Linked DNA regions of Paracoccus pantotrophus. The protein of the gene in region 1 interacts with the protein of each later gene in a pairwise test. Links are inferred from orthologs where the notes say so. Each region holds a gene or a part of one and is shown in the gene's direction. Other genes may lie near its edges.

Evidence for each region. Proteins that work in one complex are often made in the same cells at the same time.
Region 2: the proteins of rlmB (region 1) and ESD82_RS00405 interact in binary tests that used the Escherichia coli proteins (3 or more experiments, as listed by UniProt). The link is inferred for Paracoccus pantotrophus from one-to-one orthologs.

Annotation. Positions count from the first base shown.
Region 1 is NZ_CP044426.1:1,298,851-1,304,703, forward strand. Bases 1,305-4,049 are described here. They hold rlmB (23S rRNA (guanosine(2251)-2'-O)-methyltransferase RlmB), read left to right. Parts: upstream 1,305-2,150; coding sequence 2,151-2,948; downstream 2,949-4,049. Other genes in these bases: ESD82_RS16955 (hypothetical protein), read right to left, coding at 1,305-1,669; ESD82_RS16970 (YHS domain-containing (seleno)protein), read left to right, coding at 3,048-3,461; ESD82_RS16975 (CoA-binding protein), read left to right, coding at 3,645-4,049. In the rest of the region: ESD82_RS16950 (plasmid recombination protein), read right to left, coding at 1-819; more of ESD82_RS16955, read right to left, coding at 812-1,304; more of ESD82_RS16975, read left to right, coding at 4,050-4,097; ESD82_RS16980 (ribose-phosphate pyrophosphokinase), read right to left, coding at 4,164-5,183; ESD82_RS16985 (2-hydroxychromene-2-carboxylate isomerase), read left to right, coding at 5,265-5,853. UniProt on the Escherichia coli protein: Specifically methylates the ribose of guanosine 2251 in 23S rRNA.
Region 2 is NZ_CP044423.1:80,925-85,435, forward strand. The notes cover bases 1-2,957. They hold ESD82_RS00405 (NAD(P)H-hydrate epimerase), read left to right. Parts: upstream 1-592; coding sequence 593-2,323; downstream 2,324-2,957. Other genes in these bases: glnA (type I glutamate--ammonia ligase), read right to left, coding at 1-20; ESD82_RS00400 (P-II family nitrogen regulator), read right to left, coding at 100-438; ESD82_RS00415 (hypothetical protein), read left to right, coding at 2,642-2,830. UniProt on the Escherichia coli protein: Bifunctional enzyme that catalyzes the epimerization of the S- and R-forms of NAD(P)HX and the dehydration of the S-form of NAD(P)HX at the expense of ADP, which is converted to AMP.

The DNA of each region.
Region 1 (5,853 bases):
CTGCATGACCAGGTCGCGGCGGCGCTCTTCCTCGTCGGCAAGGCGACGAGCCTCTTCGGCGCGCAAAATGGCAATCTCTGCCTCCTTCTGCGCCTTCAGCCGCTCCTGCTCGGCCTTCCACGCAGCCCGGTCCAGACGGCGGCGGCGCGGCCCCGTCCGGGCCTGCGCATGCTTCGCGCCGACCTCGGCATGATAGCGGTCCTGCCAGCCGCGCATCGCCTGCTTGTAGCTGCGCGACGGCGAGCCGGACCAGCCGTGATCCTTGTGCCGGTCCTGCTCGCGATGACCTTCATGGCAGCGCTTGGCGTCCATGCGCATATTGCCCTCTGCACATAGGGGCACCGCCAGCACATGCACATGTGGGTGGGCTTCATCGAGATGCTCGATGATGCTCAGCACTTCGGCCTTGTTCCGAACCGCATCGGCCTTGGCAAAGGCGATCACGTCCCTGCGCCAGCGCAGGTAATCGGCCTGGTCCATGTCCTCGACCGGATCGGGAAAGCTGAACACGCTGGCGATCAGCACATGGGTGTCACTGCGGATGCCGCGCAGCGCCTCCTTCCGGTCCGGCTGCTCCTTGCGCAGTTGACGCAGCAGCGTGTTCTGTTCGGCGATACGCTGCTCGATGACCTCGACCACCTCCGAGGGCCGGATACCTTCGAGGATGGTGGGCGACTGCGGGTTCGCGACATGCGGGCAGGCCCCGTCCAACCGCTCCGCCTCGTCTGCAATCTCGCTGACGGACCGGCTCTTGCTGTTACCCTTGCGCGAATAGGTCTGCTTATGCGCGAAGATTGATTTCCCGCCGCGATCAGACATAACGCAATCCCTCGCTGAAGCCTGCGGCGCGCACTTCGCTGCGGGAAACCAGCTCTAGGTCCAGCGCCATGCGGACCTGCCCGACGCTCAGGGTTCGGCACAGGGGATGACGGGATTTGATCCAGTCGGCAGTTTTGGCCGCGTGCACCGGGGTCGGTTCCTGAGGCGGTTCCGGCTCGTCCTCGATGTAATCGCGCCAGCGACCCATCTTGAACCAGTTATCCGAGAAGCAGACCTTTGAGCGCGTATAGCCTGCGGTCTCCAGCGCATAGCGCTTTACAGCCGAGAGAAGCTTTTCAGGCCCGACCTTCTGCATGGCAGCCTCGACGTGATGCAGGCAGGTCGTTTCGTTGCGACATCGGTCGGCGGGATAGGCCTTCAGTATCTCCACAGATTCCGTCGCCGCCTCGCGTGCACGCGCACGCGAAGGTGGTTTATGGATGGTTTCAGGAAGGTTTGGGGTCCGCTGTGGACGGGGTACCGGGTCCGCAGCGGACCCCGTTCCGGGTTCACGGCAGACCCCGTCCTCTGTGGACCCCGTCTCATCATCGGGCTCGGCAATGCCCTCCAGGGTGCGGACGGCGGCAAGGGAAATGCGATAGACGACGGTAAAACCGTTCTTGCACGCGCGGCGGCCGGTTTCGATCAGGATGCCTTCGTTCAGGAACTCGTTGATGGTGCGCTTGACGGTGGTTTCGCCAAGCTCGGTGTGCCGCTGGATCGTCCCCTTGGAGCACCAGATGCCCGATCCGTCATCGCTGGCCTTGTCGGCCAGAAACATGATGATCTGCTTTCGGACCGGACTGCCGAAGCGCCGCCCGGCGCAAAGATTCGCGACCTTCCAGCTCATGCTGCACCTCCCCACGGGGTTGCGCGGCGGGAAGCTGTGACATAATCTTTGGACAGAAGACCTTTGACAGTGCCGTCGGATGGAGTGCCAGCTCCTCCGACGGTTTTCTTTTGCGCAGGGGGCAAGCCGCAAAACTGCGGGACACCTGCGTCATAACCTATTGATTTGCATGCTGCCGCATTGCACGAATGCGGGACACCACTTCGTTGATTTTGTTCAGTTTTCAGAAGAAGTGGTGGGCGACCCTGGAATCGAACCAGGCATGGGTCTCCCCGGCGGAGTTACAGTCCGCTGCCGCACCTTGCAGCACGTCGCCCGCCGAACGCTTTCGGCGTGAAGCGGTGATTATCCCGACCGTCCGGGGGCGTCAAGCAGGGAACCGCCGAAAAGTCGCACTTCCTTGCGCACCATGCCAACCCGCCGCGAAGGTTGCATTCGGCCGCGTTTTCTGCGCAGTCGAAACAGCAACCGGGAATGCGACATGGCCGAGAAACCACAGAAATCCAAGAAACCCGCCTGGGTCATCGACAAGGAACGCGCCCGCCGCGCCGCCGCGGCCGAAACGGTCTGGTTGTTCGGCCTGCATGCGGTGCGCGACGCCCTGGCCAATCCCCGCCGCGACAAGCTGCGGCTGGTGGTGACGCGCAACGCGCTGGACCGGCTGGGCCCCCTGCCCGCCGATCTCGCACCGGAGATCATCGACGCCCGCGTCTTCGACCGAACGGTGCCACTGTCGCCGGAAAGCGTCCATCAGGGCGCGGCGCTAGAGGTCAAGCCGCTGAAATGGGATAGCCTGGCCGACCTGGCGCTTACCGGGCCGGGCCGGCCGCTGCTGGTGGCGCTGGACCGGGTGACGGACCCGCATAACGTCGGCGCCATCCTGCGCTCGGCCGAGGTCTTTGGCGCGCGCGCGGTCATCGCGCCGGCGCGCCATTCCGCGCCCGAGACCGGGGCGCTGGCCAAAACTGCCTCGGGCGCGCTGGAGCGGCAGCCCTATCTGCGCGTCGTCAACCTGGCCGATACGCTGATCGAGCTGCAATCCATGGGCTATGTCGTGCTGGGCCTGGACGGCACCGGCACGGAGACCCTGCCGCAGGCGCTGGCGGAACTCTCGGGCCGGGCGATCTGCCTGGTCCTGGGCGCCGAGGGGCCCGGCCTGCGCGAACGCACGCGCGAGACCTGCGACCGCATCCTGCGCATCCCCTTCGCGGCAGATTTCGGCTCGCTCAACGTCTCGAACGCGGCGGCGGTGGCGCTTTACGCGGCTTCACAGAGTTGAGCCCAGCCTTCACATCGGCGCTAGAACCCGCCCGCCCCGGTTGAGAATCGCCAACCGATTTGCCAGATCGAAAGCAGTTCCACCAACCCCCCACGCGCCATGATTCGTCCGATTCTCGCCAGCCTGATGCTTGCCCTGCCCGTTCCGGCGGCGATGGCGCAGGATTGGGCATTGGACGGCATGGACCCGGTCTCCTATGGCACGGAAAATGCCGCGGTACCGGGGCGCACCGACCTGGTCACGGTCTGGCGCGGCCAGGCCTGGCATTTCGCCAGCGAACAGAACCGCAATCTTTTCGAGGCTAATCCAAAGGCTTATGCCCCAGGCCTTGGCGGGCTTTGCGTCCTGGCCCTGTCCGAAGGCCGATCCGAACCCGGCAATCCGCGCCATTTCGTGGTGATCGGCCAGCGCACCTATTTCCTGCGCTCCGAGCAGGCGCGTGAGCGGCTTCTTGCCGATCCGCAGCAAATCCTGATGCGCGCCAAGGCCGTCTGGGCACGCATGAATCCGTGAAATTTCACTTTTTTGCGAGCCGGGTGGAACTTTTTAGCCACGGTTCCCATTTATTTATCGAACATGACCACGGAACGGTCATGTTCAGATCACTGTCCCTCGTTCCGCGACTTGCGCCCGGCCAGACCTCTGGACCGGGCGCTTTTTCCATGCCACTTTCGGTTGAGATCTGGGGGAGGTCAGATGAACCTGGCAGTACTTCGCGACATCGGCACCTCGCCGGTCGACGACGACATTGCGCGCATCGCCCGCACGGTGCGCTGCATTGCCATCGTGGGCCTGTCGCCGAACGAGGCGCGACCATCCTGGGGCGTGGCCCGTTACCTGAAATCGCAGGGCTATCGCATCATTCCGGTCAATCCGGGCCATGCGGGCGGCACCATCCTGGACGAGCGGGTCTATCCCGACCTGCGCGCGATTCCGCCCGAGCAGGCGGTGGACATGGTGGACATCTTCCGTCGGGCCGAGGCCGTGCCCGCCATCGTCGACCAGGCGCTGGCGCATCTGCCCAGGCTGGACACGATCTGGATGCAATTGGGCATCCGCCATCCGCAGGCGGCCGGCCGCGCCCGCGCCCGCGGCCTGACGGTGATCGAGGATCGCTGCCCGAAGATCGAGTTCCCGCGCTTTCTTTAAAGCCTTGAAAGCACGAGAAAGGCCCCGGTCCGGCGGATCGGGGCCTTGCCTTTGCGTCGCCGGCGATCAGAAGCCGGAATAGAGCCCTTCGTAGATCGGGCCCAGCGTGTCCACCTCGAACAGCGAGCTGACCGAAGTGCCGTTCCAGATGTTCAGAATCGCCTGGGCGAACATCGGCGCCGTCGGCACGATGCGGATGTTCGAGGCGGCCTTCACCTTCTCGGTCGGTTCGATGGAATCGGTGATCACCAGCGATTTCATCACCGAGGCCTGCACCCGCTCGACCGCCGGGCCGGAAAGGACGCCGTGGGTGATATAGGCATGCACCTCGGTCGCGCCGTGCTCGGTCAGCACCTGCGCCGCCTTGCAGAGCGTGCCGGCGGTGTCGCAGATGTCGTCGACGATGATGCAGGTCTTGCCGGTCACGTCGCCGATCACCGTCATCTCGGCCACCTCACCCGGCTTCTCGCGGCGCTTGTCGACGATGGCCAGCGGCGCGCCGATGCGCTGCGCCAGCTCCCGCGCCCGCGCCACCCCGCCCACGTCGGGCGAGATCACCATCAGATCGGACAGCCGCTCGCGGAAGTGATGCTTGATGTCCAGCGCAAAGACCGGCGCGGCATAGAGATTGTCCACCGGGATGTCGAAGAAGCCCTGGATCTGCGCCGCATGCAGGTCCAGCGTCAGCACCCGGTCCACGCCCGCCTCGGTCAGCAGGTTGGCGACCAGCTTGGCGCTGATCGGCGTGCGGGCCTTGGCGCGGCGATCCTGGCGCGCATAGCCGAAATAGGGGATGACCGCGGTGATGCGCGCCGCCGACGAACGCTTGAGCGCATCCGTCATGATCAGCAGTTCCATCAGGTTGTCATTGGCCGGGTTCGAGGTCGGCTGGATGATGAACATGTCCTCGCCGCGGACATTCTCATAGACCTCGACGAAGATCTCCTGGTCGTTGAACCGCTCGACCCGCGCCTCGACGGGGGCGACATTCATCCCGCGATGCATCGACATGCGGCGGGCGATGGCATTGGCCAGAGGCCGGTTCGCATTTCCCGCGATGAGCTTGGGTTCGGTCATGGCCGGCATGGGCTTTCCCTGTCTGGATTCGTGCGATTGCACCCCGCTTAGCACCGGGCTAGCCTGCCCGCAAACCCCGAGGACGAAACCATGGCGCATATCGACTATTACTTCGGCACCCCCAGCCCCTGGAGCTATCTCGCCGGCAACCGGCTGGAGGAAATCGCCGCCCGCCACGGGGCGACGATCACCTACAAGCCCGTCGATCTGCTGCAATTGTTCGACCGCACCGGTGGGGTGCGGCCGGCGAACCGCCACCCCTCGCGCATGGAATACCGCGCGCAGGAATTGCGGCGCTGGTCCGAACACCTGGGCATGGCGCTGAACCTGAAGCCCGCCTTCTGGCCGGTGAACCCCGCGCCTTCGTCCTATGCCATCATCGCCGCACAACAGGCGGGCGGCGGCGACCTGCCGGGGCTGGTGCAGGGCTTCCTGCGCGCCGTCTGGGCCGAGAATGCCGACATCGCCGACGACGCGGTGATCCGCCGCACGCTGGCCGCGGCGGGCTTCGACCCGGACCTGGCCGACAAGGGCCTGTTCGTCGGCGCCGAGACCTTCGGCCGCAACCTGGAACAGGCGGTCGAGGCCGGGGTCTTTGGCGCCCCCTTCTATGTGGTGCGCGAAACGGGCGAACGGTTCTGGGGCCAGGATCGGCTGGATTTCCTCGACCGGCACCTGG
Region 2 (4,511 bases), on another replicon or contig:
AGAACGTCCTTGACTGTCATTGGGATCCTTCCTCCATCAGTCTGCCCGGCGCCGCCGCGGGGCAAGGGTCATCGGTTTCTTTGTGCGGGTCGGGCGGGATCAGACCGCGTCGTCGCCGGTCTCGCCGGTGCGGATGCGGATGGCCTGTTCGACCGGGATGATGAAGATCTTGCCGTCGCCGATCTTCTCGGTGCGCGCGGCCGAGACGATGGCATCGACGGCGGCCTCGACCAGGTCGTCGGGCAGCACCATCTCGATCTTCACCTTGGGCAGGAAGTCCACGACATACTCCGCGCCGCGATAAAGTTCGGTATGGCCCTTCTGCCGGCCGAAGCCCTTGACCTCGGTGACCGAGAGACCCTGGACGCCGACTTCCTGAAGCGCCTCTTTCACATCGTCCAGTTTGAAGGGCTTGATGATGGCTTCGACTTTCTTCATCGCCTGATCCTTCTCTCGCGACTTGCCTGCGACCTGATTGGCGGGTTTGATGATGCGGGTAAATGGGGCAGGGCCCGGATCGCGCGGCGGATCGCATCTGCCCGGCCGATATGCGCATATTTCGTGCAGCAAGATTATAATTTAGGCAGACAGCATGCTTCACGGCACCGAAATCCTGACGACCGCCCAAATGCGCGCCATCGAATCCGCCGCCATGGCCAGCGGGCAGGTGACGGGCGCGGAACTGATGGAGCGCGCCGGCCGCGCCGTCGCCGGCCAGATCCGGCTGCGCTGGGCCAGGCCGGGCCTGGTGGCGGTGCTGTGCGGACCGGGCAACAACGGCGGCGACGGCTATGTGGTGGCGCGGCTTTTGCACCAGGCGGGCTGGCAGGTGCGGGTGCTGGGGATGGAAAACCGGCCGGGGCCGGATGCGGCGCGGATGAAGGCCGAATGGCAGGCGCTGGGCCCCGTCCTGCCCCTGACCCAGGACGCCCTGCGCGCCGGGCCCGATGCGGATGTCTATGTGGATGCGGTCTTCGGCACCGGTCTCACCCGCCCGCCCGAGGGCGAGATTGCCGCGATCCTGGACTATCTGGGCGGTTCGGGTGGGGATTGGGCGTTCTTCCGCGAGCGGCTGGTGGCGGTGGACTGCCCCAGCGGGCTGTGCCTGGACAGCGGCGCCTTTCCCGGCCGGCCGCGCGAGCCCGGCGATTTCGACCTGCGCGCCCGCCTGACCGTCGCCTTCGACAGCCCCAAGCCGGGGCACCTGCTGGAGCGCGGGCCGGAATGCTGCGGCGAGCTGGTCATCGCCGATATCGGCCTGGCGGCGTGGCGGATCCGCCAGCCGAACGAGGGCGCGACCCCGTCAAGCATCACCCGCTTTCCCGCCGTCGAGGCCCTCTGGCCCGGTTTCGCCGTTCCCGATTCGCGCCGGTACCCGATGGCCGCCCGCCGGCAGGCATCCTGGCTGCGCAAGCAGGAGGCCGGCAGCGGCCACAAGTTCAGCCACGGCCATGCGCTGATCGTCGCTGGGGGGCCGGCCAGGGGCGGGGCGGCGCGCCTCTCGGCCCGCGCCGCGCTGCGTATCGGTGCCGGGCTGGTGACGCTGGCGCCGCCGGCCGAGGCCCTGCCGGAGCATGCCGGCCCGCCCGATGCGCTGATGCGCCGAGGCGTCGACGATCCGGCCGCGCTGCGGGACATGCTGGCCGACCCGCGGGTCAACGCGCTCTGCATCGGTCCCGGCTGCGGGGTCGAGCGCGCGGCGGCGCTGCTGCCCGCGATCCTGGGCGCGGGGCGGGCGACGGTGCTGGATGCCGATGCGCTGACCGCCCTGTCGCGCGACCCCGGCCTGATGGCGCTTTTGCACGAAAACTGCGTGCTGACCCCGCATGCGGGCGAATTCGGGCGCGTCTTTCCCGACCTTGCCGAGCGCCTCGAGCATCCGCGTCCGCCCGCCGCGGGTGGCCGCGACCAGGCCTCCGATCCGGCGCGGATGGCGCGGCGCCTGGCGGAACTGGCCGCTTATCGCGAGGCGTTGGCGAAAATGCGCGGGCCGCTCTATTCGCGCCTCGACGCCGCCCGCGACGCTGCGGCGCGCTGTGGCGCGGTGGTGCTGCTGAAGGGCCCCGACACGGTGATCGCCGCCCCCGACGGGCGCGCGCGCATCCATTCCGCCTTCGATGTTCCCTGGCTTGCCACCGCCGGTGCCGGCGACGTGCTGGCCGGGATCATCGCCGGCCTGCTGGCCCGCGGCCTGCCGGCGCTGGACGCCGCCAGCCTGGGCACGCTGGTCCATGCCAGGGCCGCGCGCCATGTCGGCCCCGGCCTGATCGCCGACGACCTGCCCGAGGCGCTGCCCGCGGTGCTGCGCCGGCCGGGGGGATGAAATTACCGCTCGCATGTGAAGCGCGGCTTTGCTAGAGAACGCGCCGTTGCGGGTGTGGCGAAATTGGCAGACGCACCAGATTTAGGTTCTGGCGCCGCAAGGCGTGGGGGTTCAAGTCCCTCCACCCGCACCATTCCCGCGTGAGGCGGATCGCCGCAGGAAGGCCGGTACGCCGGGCGGGTTTCCCCGCGGAATCGCGCTGTTGCCCGCGGGTCTGCCTTGGTCCCCTGTCCGGCCGGGCCTGGCCGCTTTGATCCCTATCAAAGCCTGCCGCCTCGAAATGTGCCCTTACGATGTGGCAATTGTCCGAGGATGGAAATGACCCGACTTTTCATGATTCTGCTGTCGATCAGCCTGACCACGCTTGCCGGGATCGGCGTGATCATCGTCCTGGCGATGGGATTTTACGATCTGCGCGCCATTCTCCTGGCTGCCGCCGGGGGCGCGGTCATCGCCTTGCCGATCACCTGGTATGTCGCGATGAAGCTGCGGGACACCATGGGCTAGCGCGGATTCGACTTAGTCCGGGTCATATCCGGCGGGCTCGAAGTAGTTCCGGCATTCCTCGGGGGTGAAGGCGGATAGACAGTCGGCGACGGCTGACCAGAGATCGTCAACGGTTCTGGTAGCGACCTTTCTGAGCAGTGCCTTGAGCTTGGAGAAAGCCATCTCGATGGGGTTGAAGTCCGGCGAGTATGGCGGGCGGAACAGGAGCCGTGCTCCAACTTTTTCGATGGCGTCGCGCACGCCGCTGATCTTGTGGGCGGGCAGATTATCCATGACCACGACATCCATGACCACGACGTCGCCGGGGCGCAGCTCGGGTGCGAGCACCTGCTCGGCATAGGCGAGGAAGGCTGGTCCGTTCATTGGCCCATCGAGCAGAGCATCGGTGCCGCCATGCCAGATAGCCGCAGGCCCGCGGTAAAGGTGGTGGTCTTCCAATGTCCGTGTGGAATGGGCGCCCGGCATCGCTCGCCACATGGCGCTCGTCCTCGCAGCCGCGCCATCTTCGTGGATGCCGCGGTCTCATCGATGAAGATGAGCCTCTCGGGATCGAGATCGAGCTGGCCGTCGAACCAGGCTATGCGGCGGCGCAAGACATCGGGACGCTGCTGCTCTGAGGTATGCGCCGTCTTTTTTTGGCCGTCTTTTTTTGAATGTGATGCCGCGCCGGTCAAGAAACAGCCAGACCGTCGAGGGCGCCACCCGCACGCCGCGCTCGCCAGCAAGGCGCTCGCCGATCTCAGCAAGAGTGATGTCCGGTGTCTTCTCGATGAGGCCCGGAATGAAGGCCGCGTGCGTATCAAGCTTCGAGCGCGACGGCTGTCCCTGCTTGCGCGCTTCCATCTCGCCGGTCTCGCGATAGCGGCGATACCAGGCCCCGGCCGTCGAGATGCCGATGCGGAAGCGTCGTGCCGCCTCCCGCGTCGAAACCCCATCTTCGATCGCTGCAATTACCCGACCGCGAAGGTCTCCGCTCAGGCTCCTCGTCTCAGGCTCCTCGTCATCATCTCCTCCTGGCAAATCACAGGAGCAGTGAATCAGACATTGTTCATCGCGTGAATCCTCAAAGCGACCCGGTGTTCGTCAAATTCGCTCTAGACGACGTCTTCATTTGATTGATCCAGGCCATGGCGCATGCGCGGTCTGTGAAGGCTTTGAAGGATCCGACGATCTTCTCGCTTCCAAGGGCGATGCGTCGGAAGCGTTGGTCCGGCTGTGGTTGGGCTTGATCTGGGCGGTGGCCCGCATCTCCTCGGCGATGAACCGGCACAGGGCATCGGTGTCGCATCCGATATCTGCGATGACATGGCCGATGCCGGTGAGGCCGCAGATCAGCCCTTTCGCCTGCGGGCTGTCGGCCCAGTGGCCGGGCGTGATCGTGACCCGGATCGGCCGGCCGAACGCGTCCGCGGCCGCATGGGGTTGCGTCGTCAGCCCGCCGCGGGACCGGCCGATGGCGTGGGCCTCAAGCCCCCTTCTGCGAGGTCGCGTCGGCATGGACCTTCGAGATCGTCGCCTCGATCAGCACCCATTCGGAAGCGGGACCGGCGCCCAACGCCTTGAAAAGCCGTTCCCATGCCTCGGCGCGGTCCACCGCCGGAACCAGGTGCGGACCGTCTGCCAATGTCCCGGCGCCGGTGGCGGGTCGCGCCAGGGCTAAGCGCCCCGTGCCAGCCAGAGG